Regions from separate parts of the Brachybacterium phenoliresistens genome, predicted to be linked through region 3. Evidence: riboswitches for the same ligand, from Rfam matches in the RefSeq annotation. Region 3 holds a riboswitch; each other region holds the start of a gene.
What was found. A riboswitch is a leader RNA that binds a small molecule or an ion and turns the genes downstream of it on or off. The one in region 3 is predicted to bind thiamine pyrophosphate.
Positions count from the first base shown of each region.

Region 1: it holds a riboswitch for thiamine pyrophosphate, as region 3 does, so the genes downstream of both, ABD234_RS07375 (hydroxymethylpyrimidine/phosphomethylpyrimidine kinase) here and ABD234_RS06430 (ECF transporter S component) in region 3, are expected to answer to the same signal.
Region 2: it holds a riboswitch for thiamine pyrophosphate, as region 3 does, so the genes downstream of both, ABD234_RS13295 (ECF transporter S component) here and ABD234_RS06430 (ECF transporter S component) in region 3, are expected to answer to the same signal.
Region 4: it holds a riboswitch for thiamine pyrophosphate, as region 3 does, so the genes downstream of both, ABD234_RS10390 (3-oxoacyl-ACP reductase) here and ABD234_RS06430 (ECF transporter S component) in region 3, are expected to answer to the same signal.

Region 1 covers NZ_BAAAOW010000002.1:639,702-645,275, forward strand. The annotation lists gene rsmA (16S rRNA (adenine(1518)-N(6)/adenine(1519)-N(6))-dimethyltransferase RsmA) at 1-849, shown strand, start outside; gene ABD234_RS07375 (hydroxymethylpyrimidine/phosphomethylpyrimidine kinase) at 1,077-2,102, opposite strand; TPP riboswitch at 2,094-2,197, opposite strand; gene ABD234_RS07380 (glucose PTS transporter subunit IIA) at 2,572-4,767, shown strand; gene ABD234_RS07385 (PRD domain-containing protein) at 4,904-5,574, shown strand, end outside.
Region 2 covers NZ_BAAAOW010000006.1:79,819-85,392, reverse strand. The annotation lists gene ABD234_RS13315 (multidrug effflux MFS transporter) at 1-380, shown strand, start outside; gene ABD234_RS13310 (SRPBCC family protein) at 331-834, opposite strand; gene ABD234_RS13305 (ArsR/SmtB family transcription factor) at 838-1,176, opposite strand; gene ABD234_RS13300 (universal stress protein) at 1,259-2,146, shown strand; TPP riboswitch at 2,160-2,268, shown strand; gene ABD234_RS13295 (ECF transporter S component) at 2,309-2,911, shown strand; gene ABD234_RS13290 (ABC transporter ATP-binding protein) at 2,908-4,230, shown strand; gene ABD234_RS13285 (energy-coupling factor transporter transmembrane component T family protein) at 4,227-4,916, shown strand; gene ABD234_RS13280 (PadR family transcriptional regulator) at 4,917-5,574, opposite strand, start outside.
Region 3 covers NZ_BAAAOW010000002.1:442,224-447,797, forward strand. The annotation lists gene ABD234_RS06410 (nucleoside deaminase) at 1-25, opposite strand, end outside; gene ABD234_RS06415 (GNAT family N-acetyltransferase) at 106-627, shown strand; gene ABD234_RS06420 (ankyrin repeat domain-containing protein) at 640-1,080, opposite strand; gene ABD234_RS06425 (ATP-binding cassette domain-containing protein) at 1,106-3,175, opposite strand; gene ABD234_RS06430 (ECF transporter S component) at 3,172-3,777, opposite strand; TPP riboswitch at 3,822-3,925, opposite strand; gene ABD234_RS06435 (hypothetical protein) at 3,945-4,523, opposite strand; gene ABD234_RS06440 (M13 family metallopeptidase) at 4,520-5,574, opposite strand, start outside.
Region 4 covers NZ_BAAAOW010000004.1:14,163-19,736, forward strand. The annotation lists gene ABD234_RS10380 (LacI family DNA-binding transcriptional regulator) at 331-1,422, opposite strand; gene ABD234_RS10385 (DoxX family protein) at 1,522-1,899, opposite strand; TPP riboswitch at 2,134-2,229, shown strand; gene ABD234_RS10390 (3-oxoacyl-ACP reductase) at 2,307-3,182, shown strand; gene ABD234_RS10395 (LLM class flavin-dependent oxidoreductase) at 3,182-4,492, shown strand; gene ABD234_RS10400 (HNH endonuclease signature motif containing protein) at 4,715-5,574, shown strand, end outside.

The sequences.
Region 1 (5,574 bases), 200 kb from region 3:
AGCGCCCGCGACATCCGCGAGCTCGCAGAGGCCGCCGGGATCCGTCCGTCCAAGCAGCGCGGGCAGAACTTCGTCATCGACCCCAACACGGTGCGGACCATCGTCGAGCGCGCCGACGTGAGGCCCGGCAGCGCCGTGCTCGAGGTCGGCCCGGGCCTGGGCTCGCTCACCCTGGGGCTGCTCGAGGCCGGGGCCGATGTCGCCGCCATCGAGCTGGACCGGGGCCTCGCGCAGCTGCTGCCGCTGACCCTCCGGGCCCGCGGCATCGCCCCCGACCGCTACCGGCTCGTGCACGCCGACGCCCTCGCCGTCACCGAGCTGCCCGAGCTGCCGGAGGCGGGCGAGCCCCGGATCCTCGTGGCGAACCTGCCCTACAACGTGGCCACGCCGATCCTGCTGACGCTCCTCCAGCGCTTCCCGCAGCTGCGCGAGGCGATCGTCATGGTCCAGTCCGAGGTGGTGGACCGCCTCGCCGCGTCCCCCGGCTCGCGGATCTACGGCGCCCCCAGCGTCAAGGCCGCCTGGTACGGCCGCACCGAGCGGGCCGGGCAGATCTCCCGGCAGGTGTTCTGGCCGGTGCCCAACGTCGACTCCTCCCTGCTGCGGCTGACCCGCCACGAGCAGCCGATGGGCACCGAGGAGGAGCGGGAGCGGGTGTTCGCCGTGGTCGATGCGGCCTTCGCCCAGCGGCGCAAGACACTCCGCGCGGCCCTCGGCGGCTGGGCGGGCTCCTCCGCGCGCGCCGAGGAGATCCTGCGCGCCGCCGGAGTCGACCCCGGGGCCCGCGGCGAGACCCTGGACGTCGCCCGCTTCCACGCCATCGCCCGCGCCGCCGACGGCATCGCCTGACCCGCGGGAGCGGCCGGACCGAGCGGCCGGACTCCGAAGGGCGTGCACGGATGGCTGTCTCAGGGCCGCGAGCCAGGCGATTGCCTGGCTCGAGGCTCTCAGGCCGCCGTTCGTGCTCGCTCAGCTCGTGGGATGCCCGCTCGGATCGCAGGGCGCCCGCTCGGATCCCCGGGCGCCCGCTCGGATCGCAGGGTTCCCGTTCGGATGCCCGGGAGCTCGCTCGGGTCTCAAGGGCGCGGAGCGGGCCTGTCCCACAGGGCGTGGAAGTGGTGGACGGGGCCGTGGCCGCCGCCCACGGCGAGCTCGTCCGCGTGCGCGAGCGCGCCGGTGAGATAGTCCTTGGCCTGCCGCACCGCCTCGACCATCCCGTGACGCGGCAGCAGCGCCGCGACGGCGGCGGAGAGCGTGCACCCGGTGCCGTGGGTGTTGCGGGTCGCGATGCGCCGGGCCGGCAGCTCGAGCACGGCATCGTCCGCGGCCGCGGCCCCAGCCAGCAGGTCCACGCTGGTCTCCCCGACCAGATGGCCGCCCTTGAGCAGCACCCACGCCGACCCGAGGGCCAGCAGGTCCGGCACCTGCTCCCGCATCCGCGCGAGGGAATCCGCCTCCCGCGCCGTGCCCCCGGTGCCCCCGGCGCTCCCATCGGCCGCCTCGGCCTCTGCCGGCCCGGTCGCCGGGGTGCCCGTCCCGGCCCGGACGGGTGCGCGATCGGCATCCGCGCCGTCCGCCACCGCCCAGGCCCCCAGGTCGGGGGCGGCGCCCAGCAGCACGGCGGCCTCGGGCAGGTTCGGGGTGATGAGCGCGGCGCGGGGGACCAGTCGGTCCCGGACCACGGCGACGGTCTCGTCGCTGATCAGGCGGTCGCCGCTCTTGGCCACCATCACCGGGTCGATCACCAGCGGCACCTCGGGGATCTCCGCCAGGACATCGGCCACCGCGGCGGCGATCGGGGCGGTGGCGAGCATGCCCAGCTTGATCGCATCGACGCGCACGTCGTCGATCACGGAGCGGATCTGGGCGGCGACGAACTCGGGCTCGAGGACCAGCACGTCCTGGACTCCTCGGGTGTTCTGCGCGACCACGGCGGTGACCGCGCTCATCCCGTAGGCGCCGAGGGCGGAGAAGGTCTTCAGGTCCGCCTGGATCCCCGCCCCGCCGCTGGGATCCGTCCCGGCGATCGTGAGGACGTTCGGGATCCGGGGCGCGTCCGTCGGGCCGGGGCGGCCGGTCGGCTCGTGCAGGACAGGGCTCATGGGTGACATCCCTCCGCGAGTGCGAGCTCGATCAGGTGCGACGGGTCTCATCTCAGCCCGCGCTCCGGACGCGGCGGGCACCCCGTGTCGGCCTCGAACCTAGCATCGGCGCCCCGGCCGGGGCGGCGCCGTCCGGCAGCAGGCCGGCTTCCCCTCGGCCGGGGAGGTGCTATGCTGTGCGCCGATCGACCACGATCACAGGATTGTCACTCCCCGAGGACGCCGCCCGATCGCCACCGTGCGATGACAGGGCAGCGCTCCGCCTGAGGGGAGGCAAGGCCTGGGGAACGCCCTGTGGGTGCGCCCCGGGCCTTTTTCGTTGCCCGGAATCGGGCGGCGGCGCGGCCCGGCGGCGGGCGGCGTGCGGGTCCCGAAGCCGGGATCGCCGCCGTGGCGCAGCAGGGGTCCGGTGGACGTGGCGGCGCACCTGCCAGGACGGCGCGAGCCGATGAGAATGCGAGGACGCATCATGAACACACCTGCACCGGGGCCCGATGCCCTCGCGGAGGACATCCTCCGCGGCGTCGGCGGTCCCGAGAACGTCGAGAGCCTCACGCACTGCGCGACGCGCCTGCGCTTCCAGCTCCATGACGGCGACAAGGTCGACCAGGCCGCGCTCGACGCCCTCGACGGCGTCATGGGCACGGTGCCGCAGTCCGGCGACCGGTTCCAGGTCGTCATCGGCGGCGCCGTCGCCAACGTCTACTCCCGGATCATGAACCTCCCGTCGATGACCGGCGGCGGCAGGCCCGCCGCGAAGAGCGACGCCGAGGTAAAGGCCGCGATCCGGGCGAAGAGCCGCGGGAAGTTCGCCTGGCTCGACAACTTCTTCGAGTACCTCTCCGACTCGTTCCGCCCGCTGATGGGCGTGCTGCTGGGCGCCTCGCTGATCATCGCGATCGCCTCGGTGCTCGACGCCCTCGGCGTGGTCGACTTCCGCGCCGCGGACAAGTCCGCCACCTGGGTCTTCGTCGATGCGATGTGGCGCTCGGTGCTCTACTTCCTGCCGATCATGGTGGCCTACAACGCGGCCAGGAAGCTGCAGATCGATCCGTGGGTGGGCTCGGCCGTGATGGCCGCGGTGATGACCCCGAACTTCACCGGCCTGCTGAACCCCGAGGGCGGCACCCCGGGGATCACCTGCACCACCAACGCGACCCTGGGCACCCAGAACTGCGTGGCCGACGTGTTCGGCCTGCCGATGCAGCTGAACGACTACGGCGGCCAGGTGTTCGTGCCGCTGCTGATGGTGGCCCTGCTCGCCCTGGTCTACAAGGGCCTGCAGCGCGTCTTCCCCGAGAACGTGCAGCTCGTGTTCGTGCCGTTCTTCTCGATGCTCATCATGATCCCGGTGACCGCCTTCCTCATCGGCCCGCTGGGCATCTGGGCCGGCAACGGCATCGGCGCGGGCCTGGCCTGGCTGAACGGCAACGCCCCCATCGTCTTCGCGATCTTCATCCCGCTGCTGTACCCGTTCCTGGTCCCGCTGGGCCTGCACTGGCCGCTGAACGCGCTCATGCTGCAGAACATCAACGCCCTGGGCTACGACTTCATCCAGGGCCCGATGGGCGCCTGGAACTTCGCCTGCTTCGGCGCCACCGCCGGCGTGCTGCTGCTGTCGATCCGCCACCGCGAGCCGATCATGCGCCAGACCGCGACCGGCGCCCTCGCGGCGGGCCTGTTCGGCGGCATCTCCGAGCCCTCGCTGTACGGCATCCACCTGCGCTTCAAGCGGATCTACCCGCGCATGCTCGTCGGCTGCCTCGTGGGCGGTCTGATCGTGGGCATCCTGGGCGGCGTGGACACCTCCGCCTTCGCCTTCACCTCGCTGCTGACGATCCCCGTGTTCGACCCGATGGGCGTGTACGTCATCGCGATCGCCGCCGCATTCGTCACCGCCCTCGTGCTCGTGTACTTCTCGGACTACATGACCCCCGCCCAGCGCGCCGAGGCCAACGCCGAGCGCGATGCGGCCGAGGCCGCCGCCCAGAGCTCCGCCGTCGTCGCCGAGCCCGCCGCGCGGGAGCGCGAGCTGGTCGGCGCCGGGGTCGGGGGCGCCGCCTCCGCCGCGGCCGCCGGCTCCGTGGCTGCGGCCGCCGGTGCCACGGCTCCGGCCGGTCCCGCGGCCGATGCCTCCGGCTCCGCCGGCGCGGCCGATGCCTCCGCCGCGGACGCCGCCTCCGGCACGGCCTCGACGGTCCCCGCCGGCCCGGCGGTGCAGATCGCCGCCCCCGTCGGCGGCCGCGTGGTGGGCCTGGACGAGGTGCCGGACCCGGTGTTCGCCTCCCGCGCCCTCGGCGAGGGCGTCGGCATCGAGCCGGTCGACGGCCGGATCCTCTCCCCGGTCGACGGCGAGCTGATCACCGTCGCCGGCACCGGCCATGCCTTCGGGCTGCGCACCGCCGACGGCATCGAGGTCCTCATCCACATCGGCATCGACACGGTGCAGATGAAGGGCGAGGGATTCGACGTCCAGGTCGAGTCCTGCCAGAAGGTCTCCGCCGGCGATCTGCTGGTCGTGGTCGACCTCGAGGCCGTCCGGGCCGCCGAGCACCCGACGGTCACGCTCATGACCATCACGAACACCGCCCAGCTCGCCGAGGTCGCCCCGCGCACGGGTGCGGACGTCGCCGCCGGCGAGACCGTGGTGACCGTGCGCCGGTGATCTCCGGCGACGCAGTGCGCGCCCCCGCCCCGCACCCGGGGCGGGGGCGCGCGCCCGCATCGGGCACGATCGGGGCCCGGTTCGGGACACAATGGGGCACGGGCACCGGCCCGCACGGCGAGGGAGGGGAGCGAGGATGAAGGCGCTGCGCGTGCTGAACAACAACGTCGTCCTCGCCCGGGACGACGACGGCCAGGAGGTCATCCTCACCGGCCGGGGCATCGGCTTCAGCTCCAAGCAGGGGCGGGCCATCGACCCCGCGCTGATCGTGCGGGTGTTCGTGCCGGCCGACGGCCGCGACCCCGACCATCTCGCCGAGGCGTTCTCCCTCATCGACGAGGAGGTGCTGCGCGCGGTGGTGATCGCCCTCGGCGAGGTGGGCATCGAGGGGCGCGAGTCGCGGCGCCCCACCCTCGCGATCGCCGTGGCCGACCACGTCGCCAGCGCCCTGGACCGGGCCCGTCGCGGCATCGTCCTGGAGTACCCGCTGCGCGCCGAGGTGCAGACCCTGTACGCGAGCGAGTACGCCCAGGCGCGGCGCCTGCTGCAGGCGATCAACGAGCACGTGGATCCGCAGCTGGGCGATGCCGAGGCCACGGCGCTGGCCCTGCACCTGGTCAACGCCGGATTCGCCTCCGGCGACCTCTCCTTCACGTACACGATGACCGGGATCATCCAGCAGATGCTCGCGGTGGTGGGGGAGCGCTTCGGGGTGGAGGTCTCCGAGGACACCATGAGCGCGGCGCGGTTCATCACGCACGTGCGCTACCTGTTCGTGCGCATCCAGCAGCATCGGCAGCTGTCGGG
Region 2 (5,574 bases), on a different contig from region 3:
TCACCCTCGCCCTCGCGGCCACCGTGGTCACCTGTCTGGTCAACGTGGTCCTGACCCTGATCGCCCCCGCCTACGACGGCGAGCTCGGGGCGGGGCTGCTGGTCGCGGTGATCGGGCCGATGCTCATCGCCTTCACGGTGGCGCTCATGTTCTCCCCGATCCAGCTGGAGATCCTGGACCTGTTCCCCCACGAGAGGGGAGCGGCCGCCTCGCTGTCGACGTTCTTCTCGCTCGTGCTGAACGCGCTGCTGGCCGGGGCGATCGCTCCGCTCGTGATGGTGAACCTGACCAGCACGGCCGTCGCCTCGCTGGTCTTCGTGGTCGTCTCGATCAGTCTGTGGACGTGGCACCACCGGCGAGGAGCGCGTCGATCTGGTTGATCGCGCTGGTCGCGCCCTCGACCACGCCCATGGCGAGCACCTGCTCGAGCCCCTCGCGGGAGGCGTAGGTCGAGGTGTAGACCGCCTCGGTGCCGCCGTCGACCTCCGAGAAGACGAACTCGTTGGTCGACTCGGGCAGCTCGGGGTTCTTCGCGAAGGTCTCGTCGGCGAAGCCGTCGCGGAAGGTGAAGGACCGCGGGGCGTCGACCGCGTCCACCTCCCAGTAGCCGTAGTGCTTGTCGCCCTCGGGGCCGGTCATGAAGTAGGTGACGCGGCCGCCGGGGGCGAGCTCGTGGTCGACGACGGTCGCGGGGTAGGTCTCGGGACCCCAGACCTTCTCGAGCTTGCGCGGGTCGGCGTACACGTCCCAGACCTGGTCGATCGGCGCGGCGAACCGCGCGGTCAGGGTGAGGGTGAGGGCGTCGAGGTCGTGGGTCACGTCGGTGACGGGCATGGGTCAATCCTCCTGGGCTGAGCTCTCGAGGAGCTGGTCGATGCGGGCGATGCGCCCGCGCCAGACGGCCTCGAGCTCGGTGAGCAGCGTCTGGACCGATCGCACCGCCTCGACGTCGCCGCGGGCCAGGGACTCCCGGCCCGCCCGACGCCGGGTGATGAGGCCGGCCCTCTCGAGCACCGCGACGTGCTTCTGCACGGCCGTGAGGCTCATGTCGTACTTCCGGGCGAGTGCTGAGACGGAGGACTCGCCGGCCAGCACGCGCCGCAGGATGTCCCGGCGCGTGCGGTCCGACAGGGCGTGGAACCAGGCGTCCGCCCGGTCCTCCTCGGTCTCGTGCACGCCCCCAACTTACAACCGAAGGGTTGTAGGTTGTCAAGGGGTCGAGGTGACGCAGGTCATGCTCGCGGAGTAGGTTGGGGTCATGGACTTCACCGGGAAGATCGTCGTCGGGCATGACGACTCCGAGGCCTCGAGGATCGCCGTGCGCTACGCGGCCCGTCTGGCGCGGGACGCCGGGCGGGAGCTGCGGATCGTCCACGCCTGGATCTGGCCGCTGCTGGGCAAGAACGTCGACCCCGTCGACGGCGTCGCCGGCAGCGGGCTGCGCAACCAGGCCCTCGGGCTGCTCTCCGACGCCGCGGACCTCGCCCGCGAGACCGCGCCCGGCGTCGAGGTCGGCACCTCGCTGGTGACCGGCCACGCCCGGGTCGTGCTCGGCGAGGCCTCCCGCACCGCCCGCCTGCTGGTGGTCGGCCACCGCGGGCTCGGCGGCTTCTTCGGCATGCTGCTGGGCTCGGTCAGCCTGGGCCTGGTCACCCACTCCGGCTGCCCCGTGCTCGTGGTGCGCTCCGAGGAGGAGCCCGACGGCCCCGTCCTGGTGGGCGTCGACGGATCCGACGCCGGCCTCGGCGCCGTCTCCTCCGGGGTGCGCCTGGCGCGGATCCGCAGGGCGCCGCTGCGCATCGTCCACGTCCAGCGCGTGGTCGACGGCCACGCCGCCGTGAGCGAGGACGCCGCCCGCGCCATCGTCGAGACCGCGCTCGCCCAGGCGCGCGAGGAGCTCGGCGCGGACTCCGGGGTGGAGGTCACCGGCGAGGTCCTCGAGGACCGCACCGTGCCGCGGGGGCTGCTCGCGGCCGCGGAGAGCGCCCGCATCATCGTCGTCGGCCACCACGGCGAGGGCCGCCGCCGCTTCGGCTCGACCGCCCACGCGATCATGCACCACGCCCCCGGCAACGCCGCGATCTGCCGGCACGACCACGTCCCCGTCGATTCCGACGAGAAGCCCGAGATCGTCGACGAGAGCTGAGCGCGGCTATACTCGCGCCGAGCACGGGAGTCCAGTGAGCTGGGCTGAGAGGGAGTTCTCCAACTCCGACCGTAGAACCTGATCCGGATCATGCCGGCGCAGGGAGCTTCGCCGGACGACCGCCGTCCGCGCCCGTGCCATCGCCCGGGAAGAACCCCTGACATGGCAGCTCATCGCCCCACCGCGCGCCTCACCCTGCGCGACATCGTCGTCATCGTCGTGCTCGGCGTCGTCTTCGGATTCCTGTACTGGGTCTTCGTGCAGGCCTGGACGGCGCTGTCGATCCTCATGGGCCCGCTCGGCGACCTCACCGGCAACCTGCTCATCGGCTGCTGGCTGCTGGTCGCGCCGATCGCCCTCGCGATCCTCCGCAAGCCCTTCGTGGGCGTGATCGCGGAGCTGCTCGCCGCCGCCGTGGAGGTCGTCTTCCTCGGCAGCCCCGCCGGGCCCCTGCTGCTGATCACCGGCCTCATCCAGGGCATCGGCTCGGAGATCCCCTTCGCCCTGACCCGCTACCGCCGCTACGGCGCGGCCGTCTTCCTCGCCTCCGGCCTGTGCGGGGCGGGCCTCGTGTTCTTCTGGTCCGCCGTCCGCTTCGGCTGGCTGGGCCAGGACATCCTCCCGCTGCGCCTGACCCTCCAGCTGCTCAGCGGCGCCCTGCTGGGCGGCCTGCTGGCGCGGGGCATCGTCCGCGCCCTCGAGCGCACCGGCGTGCTGGCGAACCTGCGCCCCGCCGTCGCCGCGGACGAGCTCGTGCGCCGATGATCCGCGCCGAGGAGCTCGAGATCGTCCTGCCCGGCGGCGGGGGCGTCGGCCCCTGGAGCGGCAGCATCGGCCCCGGCGAGCACGTGCTCGTGCTCGGCCCCAGCGGCGCGGGGAAGTCCACCCTGCTGCGGGCGCTGGCCGGCGCCGTCCCGCAGCACGTGCACGGCCGCGTCGAGGGCGCCCTGTCCATCGACGGCATCGACCCGATCCGCGCGGGCGTGGCCGCGACCTCGGACCGCGTCGGCTTCGTGGGGCAGGACCCGGTCGCCGGCGTGTGCCTCTCGCGGGTCGCCGACGAGGTCGCCCTGCCGCTGGAGAACCGCCGGTGGCGGCCCGCGGACATCGGCCCCCGCGTCGCGGAGGTGCTCGCGCAGGTCGGCGCCGCGCACCTGCAGGAGCGGGAGACCGCCGAGCTCTCCGGCGGGGAGCTGCAGCGCGTGGCCCTCGCCGCCGCCCTCGCGGCTCGCCCCGCGGTGCTCCTGCTCGACGAGCCGACCGCCATGCTCGACGCCGCCGGGGTCGCGGCGGTGCGCCGCGCCGTCCAGGGCCTCCCGGCCGAGGTCGCCGTGATCCTCGTGGAGCACCGGCTCGACGACTGGGCGGGGGAGCGCGGCCTGGCCGGCCTCCCGCCGCGCACCATCGCCCTGGACGAGCGGGGCCGCGTGCTGGAGGACGGCCCCACCGCCGCGGTGCTCGCCCGGCACGGCCCGCGCCTGGCCGCGCAGGGCTGCTGGCTCCCCCGGGAGGTGCCCCTGGGGCCCGCGCGGATGACGGTGCGCGACCTCCATGTGTCCCGCGGCGGCCGGCCGGTGCTGCGCGGCCTGGAGCTGGACCTCCACGGCGGGGAGATGGTCGCGATCATGGGGGCGAACGGCGCCGGCAAGTCCACGCTCCTGGAGTCCCTCGCCTCCCGCTCCCCGCGGCCCGGCCTCGTCCTCCAGAACCCGGAGGACCAGTTCGTCGCCGCCACCGTGCGGGCCGAGCTCGCCGAGGGCCTGCCCGTCGGCGCGGCCGATCGCGTCGAGGCGATGCTCGCGCGGATCGGACTGGCCGAGCACGCCGAGGCCAGCCCCTACCGGCTCTCCGGCGGGCAGAAGCGGCTGCTCTCGATCGGGGCCATGCTGCTGCACGGCCGGGAGGTCCTGCTGGCCGACGAGCCCGGGTACGGCCTGGACCGTGCGGCCGCCGTGCGGACCATGCGGCTGCTGCGCGACGCCGCCGACGACGGGGCCGCCGTCCTCCTGACCAGCCACGACGCTCGGACGGCGCATCGCTGGGCGGACCGGGTGCTCCGCCTGGAGGACGGGGTGCTGCGATGAGGCCCGCCTACCTCGCGCGCCGCAACCCGACGGTGCTGCTGGGGCTGGTGCTGGCCACCAGCGTGGTCACCCTGTTCCTGCACGACGTGCCGCGGCTGGGCGTCCTGTACGCGCTGCTGCTGCTGGCCGCCCTCGCCGGCGCCCGCTTCCCTCCGGGACGCCTGGCGCTCGCCCAGATCCCGTTCGTGCTGTTCGCGGCCGGGATCGTGGTGGTCAACGCGCTCACGCGCCCCGCCCCGGAGGGGCTGATCATCGGCGTGGCGCTGGGCCTGCGGGCCCTGGCCATCGGCACCGCCTCGCTGATCCTCGCGCGGGCCGCGGAGCCGCGCGCCCTCATGGTCTCCCTGGTCCAGCATGCGCGGCTGAGCCCTCGCATCGCCTATGCGCTGATGGCCGGGCACCGCATGCTCGAGCAGCTGCCGGGGCGCTGGCGGACCATCACCCGGGCGCATCTCGTGCGGTCGGGGCGGGAGAGGCTGTCCCCGCGCCAGCTGGGCCGCTGCGCCTTCGCGCTGCTGGTCGGCTCGCTGCGCTCCGGGGAGCGGCTGGCCTTCGCCCTGGAGTCCCGGGGCCTGACCGACGGGCCCCGCACCGTCTGGCGGCCGGTGCCCCTGGGGCGCGGCGACGCCCTGCTGGTCGCCGTCTGCGCCCTCGTGGTCGCCGCGGTCGTGGCGGTCCCGGCCTGATCAGGACCCGGTCGCGGGCGGGGTCTCGCCCGCGAGGATCCGGTACATCCGGGCCCGCGCGCTCTCGAGGATCTCGGCGGCCTCGGCGATCTGCGCCTCGCTGCCGGCCCGGCCCACCTCGCGGACCGCGCCGCGCAGCTCGAACATCAGCGAGCGCAGATCGACGCGCTCCTCGTCGGAGTGCGGGTCCTGCCCCGGGAACGGGTTCGACCACGAGGAGGAGCTCTCCTCGACGTGGCGGCGGCCCGCGTCGGTCAGGCTCGCGAGCTTGCGCCCGCCCTCCTTCTCGGTGGCGACCAGGCCCTCGTCCTCCAGCAGGCTGAGGGTCGGGTAGATGGCGCCGGGGCTGGGGCTCCAGCGCCCTCCGGTGCGCTCGGCGATGGTCTGCATGAGCTGGTAGCCGTGCATCGGCTCCTCCTGCAGGAGCAGCAGCACCGCGGTGCGCACGTCCCCGCGGGGCGCGCGATGCGGACCGCCGCCGCGCCCGCGGCCGCCGCCGCGGCGCGGGCCGCGCTCGCCGTCCGGTCCGGGGCCGAAGTCCGGCCCGAAGCCCGGCCCGAAGCCCCGGCCGCCGCGGCCTCCGCGGGGCCCGCGGCCGACGCGCGGCCCCTCGCCCGGGAGCTCCCTGCCCCAGTCCTCGTCGTGATGCCGGCGCCCG
Region 3 (5,574 bases):
CCTCGGCGGTGGGGGTCCAGGTCATGGTTCACGCTCCTTCGTGGTGGCACGGCTCGCACAGGGGACGCGCAGGCCAGAGGCATACTACGGCGTAGCGTGGAGACCATGGACGACCTCTCCGCGCTGACCCCCTCCTCGCCGATCCCCTCCGGGGCGACGCTGCACCGCGCTCCGGTGCGCGAGGTGGACCCCCGCACCCTCTACCTGCTGGCGAAGCTGCGCCAGGACGTGTTCTCGATCGAGCAGGGGGCCACGGACCCCGACCTGGACGGCCGGGACCTCGAGGCCGGGACGACGCTGCTGTGGATCGAGGTGCCCGGCCCGGAGGCGGAGGCCGCCGGGCTCGCGGGGGAGCCCGCCGCGCACATCCGCGTGCTCACCGAGCCGGACGGGTCGATGCGGATCGGCCGGCTCGCGGTGCGGGCGCAGAACCGCCGGGACGGGTTCGGCGGCCGGATCATGCGCGCGGCCCTGGACCTCACCCGCGAGCTCGCCCCCGATCAGGTGGTGCGGATCGACGCGCAGGCCTACCTCGAGGACTGGTACCGCGGCATGGGTTACGTGACCGTCGGCGAGATGTTCCTCGAGGCCGGCATCGAGCACGTGCCGATGGAGTACCGGCACTGAGCCGGGCGCGGATCAGGCGCCGTCGCCGTCCCCGTCGAGGAGGGCCGTGATCTCTGCGCGCCGGAAGTAGGCGGCCGTCTCCCGGGCGCTCGGCGCGCCGGCGTCGGGATCGGCGCCGCCGGCCAGCAGGGCCCGCACGACGTCCTCGTAGCCCTTGAACGCTGCGCCCGCCAGCGGGGACTGCCCGCGGTCGTTCATCAGCTCGGGATCCGCGCCGTGCTCGAGCAGCACGGTGACCAGCGCGGCGTGCCCGTGGTACGCGGCCAGCATGAGCATGGTGCTGCCGGAGGCGTCCTGCATGTCGACCGGTGCTCCCTGGGCGAGCAGCGGCCGCAGGACGTCGGCGCGGCCCTGGCGGGCGGCGTCCATCATGCTCGCGGCCAGCGCGGCGGCGTCATCATCCGGGGCAGCGGGGGCGGGGGCGGGGGCGGGGGTCTCGTCCGTCGGCGTCATGGCACCAGGGTAGGCGCCGGGGCCCTCAGCCGATCATCAGCCGCAGCGCCCAGGGCCACAGCAGCAGCGCGATGCCCACCAGCGCGCCGATCACGTCGGCCCGCCCCAGCGGGCTGGGCAGCGCGACGGTGCGCGCGTCCGCCTCGGCGAATCCGCGGGCGTCCATGGCCAGGGCCTGCTGCTCCGCCCCGCGCAGCGTGTCCACCAGCAGGGCGAGGGTCGCCGAGGCCAGCACGCGGGGCGAGCGGGCCGAGCCCAGCCCGCGCAGCGTCCGCGCGGCGAGGATCCGCTCCCACTGCCCGCGCAGGTGCCCGATCCGGACCAGGGCGGCGACCCCGGCGGCGAGCGGCCGGCCGGGCAGGCGCAGCCGGGTGCGCAGGGCATCGCCCAGGGCGGTCACGTCCACGGAGGCGAGGGCGAGCACGCCCGGCGCGACGAACAGGGTGATCCGGGAGGCCTCCTTCGCGCCCAGCAGCCAGGCCGAGGCGGACAGCGGGGCGAGCGGGGAGAGCAGGGCGGTGGTCCATGCCAGGGTCGCCGCGGAGAGCAGGACCGGCGCCAGGCGCAGCACCGCCGATCGCCAGCCGGGAACGGCCAGCGGGGCCAGGAGCAGCACGGGGAGCAGGCCCAGCACGCCGATCTGCCATGTCGACACGCCGAAGGAGCCGATGGCCGCGAGCAGGCCGACGGCGCACAGCGTGAGGGGGTTGCAGGCGCGCGCCGCCGTGCGGCGGGGGTGCGGCACCGGGGTGATCTCCCGGGAGACGGGCCGGTCCGGTGCGGGGCGCGCCGGCAGCGCGAGGGTGCGGTCCGCGCGGGAGGCGAGGCGCTCGTCGTGGGTCGCCGCGATGATCGCGCAGCCGTCCTCGCGGGCGCGGTCCAGCAGGGCGACCACGTCGGCCAGCCGGGCGTCGTCGAGGCCGACGGTCGGCTCGTCCAGCACCAGCAGCCGCGGGCGCTGGGCGAGGGCGGCGACGATCGCGAGGCGCCGCTGCTCCCCGCCCGAGAGCGTGAAGGGGTTCGCGGCGGCCAGGTGGGTGAGCCCGGCGCGCTCCAGCAGCTCCTCCGCCGCGGCCTCGTCCTGCGCCCAGGGCGAGGCGGTGACCTCCTCGCGCACCGTCCGGGCGACGAAGGAGTGCTCGGGCTCCTGCGGGACGAAGGCCGTCCGCTCCCGCTCGGGCCGGCGGATCCTCCCCGCGGCGGGCGCCTCCAGCCCCAGCAGGACCCGCAGCAGCGTCGTCTTCCCGCTGCCGCTCGGGCCGGTGAGCGCGGCGAGCTCCCCGGCGCGCAGCGCCAGGTCGAGGTCGCGGTGCAGGATCTCGCGGCCTCCGCGGCGGCGGATCGCGACGGCCTCGAGGGCGGCGACCTCCGCCCCGGGCGCGGGGCGCGGGGGCGGCGGGAGCTCGGCGGCGGGCAGCGCCACCGTGCCGGGCGGGCCGTCGGCGAGGATCCTCCCGCCGGGCCCGAGCAGGATCACCCGGTCCACGTGCGGCAGCCAGCGGGCGGTGCGGTGGTCGGCGACCACCAGGGTGCGCCCTTCGGCGGCCTCGAGGATCGCCGCGTGGACGGCATCGGCCGCCGACGGGTCGAGCATGCTCAGGGGCTCGTCCAGGAGCAGGGCGTCCGGGGCGAGGGCGAGGGAGCCGGCCAGGGCGACCCGCTGCTGCTGGCCGCCGCTGAGGTCGAAGGGGGAGGCCTCCCCGTCGACGTCGACCGCCGCCGCGGACAGGGCGCCGCGGACGGTGTCGGCGATCTGCGCCCGGGAGCGCGCGGCGTTCTCCGGTCCGAAGGCCGCATCGCGGGCGACCGTCGCCGCGACCAGGGCGTGCACGCTCTGCTGGAGCAGCAGGCCCCGCTCGCCGGGACGGTCGGGGGTGCTCAGGGCGCCGGTGATCTCTCCGGCCTCCGGATCCAGCAGCCCGGCCAGCGCCCGCAGCAGCGTCGACTTCCCGGCGCCGCTGGCCCCGGCCAGCAGCACCCGCTGTCCGGCCGGGACGTGCAGCGTCACGCCCGAGAGGGTGGGCTCCCGGCGGGAGGCGGGCCGCCAGCCGAGGTCCTCGACCCCGAGCACGGCGGCGGCGGTCGCGGTGCTCACGCCCGGTCGGCGCCCGCCAGCTCGCGACCGGCCGGGAAGGGATCCAGCGCCCCCGTGGCCGCGAGGGCCCGGGTCGCCGCCCAGCCGAGCGCTCCGCACAGCAGCGCCCCCGAGACGAGGAAGAAGCCGAGCATGATGATCGCGAAGCCCCAGCTCATCTCCGGGTAGTAGGCGAAGCGCTCCCACACCCACTCCAGGGACGCGGCGAGCACGCCGCCGAGCACGGCGACGGGCACCGTGGAGCGGCGGTAGGCGGTCAGGGCGAAGGCGAGCTCGACGCCGCCGCCCTGCAGCAGCCCCGAGACCACCGTGCCCCAGCCCCACTGCCCGCCGAGCATCATCTCGAGCGTCGCGGCGATCAGCTCCGCGCCGATCGCGGCGCCGGGCTTGCGCACGACGAGGCCGGCGATGACCGCGGGCAGGAACCAGATGCCCGCCAGCAGGCCCTCGGCGGGCTTGAAGGCGGCGGTGAGAGGGCCGATGAGGCTGTACAGCGCCCCGTAGCCCAGGAACGCGACGCCGAAGGCGGCGCCGATCCCGGCGACCACCACCAGGTCGATGGTGCGGTAGCGGGTGCGGGCGGTGCCCGTCGTGGTCGTCATCATGATCTCCTTCCCGAGATGGAAAGGGGATGCGGCAGTGATGCCGCCGAGAAGTCCCGACTCCCTCCGCCGGTGCGAGCCGGATCAGGTTCGAGGGTCTGCGCCGTGCGCACTCTCAGCACCGTGCGGTGCTCCCCTGTCGTGGATGACGGACCGATCCTACCGTCTCAGCGCCGTGCCCGGATCGCCTGGTCCACCGCGAGCGCCGTGGCCTCGGGATCGGTGGGGGAGAGCAGGAAGTGCGTGCCGTCGCGGCCGATGATCTCGACCATGGTGCCGGCGCGGGTGACCTGCATGCGGTAGGTCTCCTGCGGTGCCTCCGGCGGGTGGACGGGGCGGCCGGCGACGGGGCGCCGCTCGTGCGCGGCCCCGGTCATGATGCGGCCGCGGGGCCGCCCCAGGGGGCCGACGCTCACGCCGAGCGTCTCCCCGGGGATCTCCCGCAGCTGCACGGTGCGGAAGGCGGCGACGTCCCAGGGGCGCTGCGGCCAGAACCCGCCGTAGGAGACGGTCACCCCGTGCTCGTCGACGATGAACCGCGTCCACAGCCGCATCCAGGACCACAGGGCCATGCCGAGGGCGACGGCCGCCAGGAGCACCACCAGCAGCGGCGGGACGGCGGAGCGCACGGTCAGGCCCAGCACCAGCAGCACCAGCGCCATCGCCGCGGTCATGCCGATGCGCGTCCAGCCCACCGCCCCGGGCCGGGTCGCCCCGACGTAGAAGGGCGGATCCGGCCGGCTCACCAGATCCTCACGCGGTCCGCGGGCTCGAGGTAGAGGGCGTCGCCCGCGGTCACCGAGAACGCCTCGTGGAAGGCGTCGACGTGGCTGGCGGCCGTGTTGCAGCGGAACTCCGCGGGGGCGTGCGGGTCCGTGGCCAGGCGACGGATCGCCTCCTGCTCGCGGTTCTTGCCGCGCCACACGGTGGCCCAGGACAGGAACACCCGCTGGAGGCCGGTGAAGCCGTCGATCTCCGGCGCGTCGGAGCCGGCGACCTGCAGGTACGCCTTGACCGCGATGGACAGGCCGCCGAGGTCGCCGATGTTCTCGCCGATGGTCAGCGCGCCGTTGACGCGGTGGCTCTCCTCGAGGTCCCGGGGGGACAGCGCCGAGAACTGGTCGATCAGCCGCGAGGTGCGCTCCTCGAAGGCGGCGCGGTCCTGCGCGGTCCACCAGGAGCGCAGGTTGCCGTCGCCGTCGTACTTCGAGCCCTGGTCGTCGAAGCCGTGCCCGATCTCGTGGCCGATCACCGCGCCGATCCCGCCGAAGTTCACGGCCGGGTCCGCCTCGGCGTCGAAGAAGGGCGGCTGCAGGATCGCGGCGGGGAAGACGATCTCGTTGCGGCCGGGGTTGTAGTAGGCGTTGACCGTCTGCGGGGTCATGTGCCACTCGTGCTCGTCGATCGGCCCGCCGACCTTGGCGTACTCGTAGTCCGCGTCGAAGCGGCGGCTGGCCCGCACGGAGGCGACCAGGTCCTGCGGGTCGATCTCCAGGCCGTCGTAGCTGCGCCACTGCTCGGGGTAGCCGACCTTCGGGGTGAAGCGGGAGAGCTTCTCCAGGGCGCGGCCGCGGGTCTCCGGGGTCATCCAGTCCAGCTGCTCGATGGAGGCGCGGTAGGCCTCCAGCAGCGCGGCGACCAGCTCGTCCATCCGCTCCTTGTGGGCGGGCGGGAAGTGGCGGGCCACGTACTCCCGGCCCACGTCGAAGCCGGCGATGCTCTCGACCAGGGCCACGCCGCGCTTCCAGCGCTCGCGCAGCTCCTCGGCCCCGGAGAGGACCCGGCCGTTGAAGTCGA
Region 4 (5,574 bases), on a different contig from region 3:
GCGAGGTGACCGGGGCGGACGGATCGGCGTGCACGGAACGGCGCAAGGCCGCCGGCACGGGGGGTCGCGTGCCATGGCCGCTGCGCGAAGAATCGGAGTGAATCCGTCGCTGCGCCCATCGATCGGAGTAACTCCGTCGCTACGCCGATCGACCGGAGTAACTCCGTCGCTACCTCGCCGGGAAGCGACGGACTTACTCCGGTCGTGTGTCCGGCCCCTGCCCCGAGCCGGCGCCTGTTGCCGGTGGCGGTGGCGGTGGCGGTGCCGATGCTGCCGGGGGATCGGCGGCGACCCGCGCCAGCCCACGTCGGCCCGCCCTGACGGGCGGGGTCAGCCGAGGGGGCCGCAGCTCGCGCGCAGGAGGACGTCCACCGGCAGCTGCAGGTCGCGCGGGGCGGCGTCCGGGTCCGCGAGGCGGCGCAGCAGCAGCTCGACCGCGCAGATCCCCAGGTCGATCATCGGCTGGCGCACCGTGGTGAGGGTCGGGGTGCTGTAGCGGGACTCGTCGATGCCGTCGAAGCCGGTGACCACGCAGGTCCCCGGCACGTCGACCCCGCCCTCGCGCAGCGCCGCGAGCGCCCCCAGGGCGCTCTGGTCGTTCGCGCCGATCACCGCCGCGGGGATCTCCTCCTCGAGCTGCGCCGTGACCGCGTCGTGCCCGCCCTGCCAGGTGAAGTCGGCCATCGCCGTGCGCCAGGGGACGTCCTGGCCGGCGATCGCGTCGTGGAATCCCCGGGCGCGGCCCGCGGCATCGGGCGAGTCCGGCGGGCCGGCGAGATAGAGCACGGGCCCCGGGGGCTTCACCGCGAGGACGTGGCGCACCAGGGCGGACATCCCGCCGCGGTTGTCGACCCGCACCGCATCGGCTCCCGTCCCGCCCTCCCCGGCGACCGTCACCATCGGGGTGCGGCCGATGCTTCCCCGGAGCAGCTCGTCGGGGACGGTGCGTGCGACGACCGCGAGGGCGTCCACCCGTCCGGCGAGGTCGTGCATCACCACGTCCCGGCTCACGCTGGTCCCGGCCGCGACGAGCAGGGCGTAGCCGGCGCGCCATGCCGCCGCCTCCGCCCCGCGCACGAGCTGCTCGAAGTAGCGGTTGCGGTACGGATCGGCCTGGCGTCCGTCGCGGTCGTCGAGGAACTCCACGACGGCGGGCGCTCCGTCCTCCGCGGGGAGGCGCCGGCTCGTCGCCGGGATGTCGTGGCCCGGGATCAGCAGGCCGAGCACGCCGGTGCGCCGATCGGCCAGCCCGCGGGCGCTCGCGTTGGGCACGTACCCGAGCCGCCGCACGGCCTGGAGCACGCGCTCTCGCGTCGAGACGCTCACCTTCTCGGGGCTGCGCAGCACGCGGGAGACCGTGGCGATCGAGACGTCGGCCTCGCGCGCGACGTCGTAGACGGTCGGGGACTTGCTCTCGGCCACGCCAGGCCTTTCAGGAGACGCCGGGATCGGCGCAGGGACGGGACCGTGGCACCGTACCCGACGGCGCGGCGCGGCACTCTGCGCGGGAGGGCCCGGGGCTCAGAACGCGTACGGCCCGAACCGCATCCACGCCACGAACACCGAGAGGATGCCCAGCACGATCGCGGGCATCGCCGCCGGGAGGTCGTCCTCCTCGCGTCGCAGGTGCAGCAGCGCGGCGAACACCATGGTGATGCCCAGCCCCGCGGCGGCGAAGGCCGTCAGCCAGGGGGCGATGCCGAGCGCTGCCGGGAGGATCAGGCCGATCGCCCCGAGCACCTCGAGCGCTCCGATGCCGCGCACGGAGGGATGCGGGAACTGCTCGACCCACGGCGTCCGTTCGATCAGTCGTTCACGGGAGCTGACCAGCTTGGTGGTCCCCGAGGTCGCGAAGACCACCGCGAGAAGTCCGGCCAGGGTCCACAGGAGGATCTCCATCTGCCCATCTCCTTCGGCGAGCCGGCGCCTCCGGCGGCCGGGGCGGCCACCTGCGCCGGGTATCAAGTATCTCTCCGACATCGGCCGATGTCATGCGAACGCGCAGGTCGATTCGTCCGAGGCTCGCCACGGGGCGTCCCGGGACCGCGGCCTGCACCCTGGCCGGCCGATCCCGCGGGGTCTCAGCGCGAGGGGCGGTCGCGCCGGCGGGCACGGGGCATCGGGTAGTGTGCCGGGCGTGACACGGGGTGCCGCCACGCGCGGCTGAGAACACACCCGTCGAACCTGATCCAGTTCACGCTGGCGGAGGGATTGTCGCAGCGGCCGTGCGCCGGATGCCCCGGGTGACCGGTGCATCCGTGCAGGTCACGCTCGGGGGTGCCTCTCGCCGAATCGAGAGGCAGACGATGACCGATCCCGTCCCCGCAGCCCAGCCCGATCCCGCCGCGCAGCCCGATCCGACGGCCCAGCCCGATGCGGCTCCCCGCGGCTCCGCGGCACCTCCCGCGCCCTCCTCCGCCCCTGCGCTCTCCGAGCAGGTCGTCGTGGTCACCGGCGGCGCCCGGGGCCTGGGCCGTGCGATCACCGAGGCGTTCCTGCGCGAGGGAGCCCGGGTGGTGATCGACCATCTGCGCAGCGCCGACGCCGCCCGCGAGATCGCCGCCGCGCACGAGGGGCGGGCCCTCGCCGTGCGGGCCGACGTCCGCGACCGCGCGGCGCTGGACGCCCTGTTCGCCGAGGCCGAGGACCACTTCGGAGCGCCGGTGAGCACCGTCGTCTCCAACGCCCTGACCGACTTCGCCTTCGACGGCGATGCCCGCCCGAAGGCCGCGGAGATCGGCTACGAGGCCTTCGCCGCCCAGTTCGCCGGATCCGTCCAGGGCACCGTCAACCTGGTCCAGGCCGCCCTGCCCCACTTCGACCGCGCCGGTTCCGGGCGGGTCGTCACCATCGGCACGAACCTGTTCCAGAACCCCGTGGTCCCCTACCACGACTACACCGCGGCGAAGGCGGCCCTGCTGTCCCTGACCAGGACCTTCGCCGCAGATCTGGGCCCGCGCGGGGTGCGGGTGAACATGCTCAGCGGCGGCCTGCTGCGCACCACCGACGCGAGCGCCGCGACGCCCGAGGCGGTGTTCGACGCGATCGCGGCGAGCACCCCGCTGGGGTCGGTGACCACCCCCGAGGAGTTCGCCGACGCCGTGCTGCTGCTGGCCTCGCCGCTCTCCCGGGCGATCACCGGCCAGAACCTCGTCGTCGACGGCGGGCTGGTGAAGGACTGATGACGGCCGCACCGCGCCCCATCCACCTGAACCTGTTCGCCCACGCCTGCGGCCACCACTCGGCGGCCTGGCGGCGGCCCGGCTCCGATGTGGCGCGGCTGGGCGACATCGGCCGATGGGAGGAGCTGGCGCGCCTCGCCGAGCGCGGGACGCTGGACGCGCTGTTCCTCGCGGACGGGCAGTCCGCGGGCGTCCCCGGGATCGCCGGCGGGCCGCGCTGGTTCTTCGAGCCGATCACCGCGCTCACCGCGATGGCCCGGGCGACCACGCACCTGGGCCTGGTCACGACGATCTCGAGCACCTTCTGGCAGCCGTTCCACGCGGCGCGCATGCTCGCGAGCCTGGACCACATCAGCGGCGGCCGCGCCGGGATCAACGTCGTCACCTCGATGACCGACGAGGAGGCCCGCAACCACGGCATGGACGCGCTGCCGCCGCATGCCGAGCGCTACGCGCGGGCCGATGAGTTCATCGAGGCGATCACCGCCCTGTGGGACTCGTTCCCGGCCGAGGCGATCCTGCCCGACGGCGGCGCCACGGTCTACGCGGACGTCGAGCGGATCCGACCCATCGACCATCGGGGCGAGAGCTTCCGGGTCGCCGGGCCGCTGAGCATCCCCTCCCCGCCGCAGGGCCGGCCGGTGCTGTTCCAGGCCGGCAGCTCGGAGCCCGGGCGCGATCTCGCCGCCCGCCATGCCGAGGGGATCTATGCCGTGGCCTGGGACATCCCCATGGCGACGGAGTACCGCGCCGACATCCGCGCGCGGGCCCGGGCGCAGGGCCGGGACCCGGATTCGATCGTCGTCATGCCGGGGCTGGTCACCTACATCGGCCGCACCGAGCAGGAGGCGCGGGAGAAGAAGGCGGCGCTGGATGCGCTGCTGCCGGCGCGGGAGTCCCTCGCCCAGCTGTCCTTCTTCATCGGCCAGGACGCGAGCGCCTGGGAGCTGGATGCCCCCGTGCCGGAGCTGCCGCCGCTGGAGGAGTTCACCGGTCCGCAGGGCCGGTATGCCACGGTGCTGCGGATCCTCGAGTCCGCCCCGGCCCGGCCGACGGTCCGGGAGCTGCTGGGGCTGCTCGCCGCCGGCGGCGGGCACGCGACGATGATCGGCACCGCGGAGCAGGTCGCCGACCAGATCATCGCGTGGGTCGACGCGGGCGCGGCCGATGGCTTCAACCTCATGCCCCCGACCCTGCCGGAGAGCCTTGAGGACGTGATCGACCAGGTCATCCCCATCCTCCGGGAGCGGGGCCGGTTCCGGCGGGAGTACGCGGCGACGACTCTGCGCGGCCATCTCTCCCCGGGATAGGGACCTCGCGGCGCGGGCAGCGGGGAGCGCTCCGCTCCTCCTCCCCAGGGCACGTTCGTCCCCATCGTCGGGGTGCCTGTGGCGCGGCCGCGACACGCCGCGGAGGATGAGGGGAGAACGTCTCTTCGCGGAGTAGAGTCGTTCTATCGAACAGGTGTTCGATGCGAGGTGCAGGGGCGCACGATCATCCCGCTCGCGCGATGAGCCGGGGAGGAGGGGACGATGAGCCACGGAATGCCGTCGGACGAGGAGATCCGCCGCGCCATCGAGCAGCATGTCCCCCGCCGCTTCCGGGTCGCCGCGCCGCGACGGCGCGTCACCCGCACCGACCTCCCCGCGCGCGCCGAGGAGAGCGGGGACGTCGAGCTCGGCTCCCTGCTCCAGGATCTCTGGGATGCGGAGGCTCGCGCCTCGCAGCTGCACGCGCAGCGCACGCGGGTCCTCGCCGCCCTCGCCGTCGACCCGGGCGAGGGCGACGATGCGCGCCTGGAGCTCGAGCTGAACGCCGACCGCGCCGCGCTCGCCCTCCAGGTCACGCGCCAGGTCGCGCTGCGGCGCATCCTCGACGCCCGCATGGCCGTGCGCTCCCTCCCCCGCAGCCTCGAGCGGCTCGCCGCCGGGCGCATGCCCGTGGACCGGTTCACCCGCCTCCTCCGCAGCACCCGCGCGCTGCGCGATGCGCACCGCCGGATCATCGACCAGCTCGTCGAGGACTGGGGCGAGGGGCTCACCGCGGACACCTTCGAGCGCCGGCTGCGCCAGCTGGTGGCCTGGATGACCGACCGGATGGACCGGGCCGAGGGGCCGCGCGAGCCCCGGCGCGGCATCGAGGTCCTCCCCCCGGCGGAGGACGGCACCGCCTGCCTGCAGGTCTTCGGCCCCGCCCCGGAGATCCTCGACCTCGGCCGGCGCCTCGACGCCGCCGCCCGCGCGGTCCAGGACGTCCAGCGGCGGGCGCTGGCCGCGGGGACAGACGTCCCCCTGGACCCGGACGGTTCCGCCGCGGGCCGCGGTCGGCCGCTGCCGCTGACCCTGATCGGCTATCAGCTGCTGCGCACCGCGAGCTTCGACACCGAGGGCGT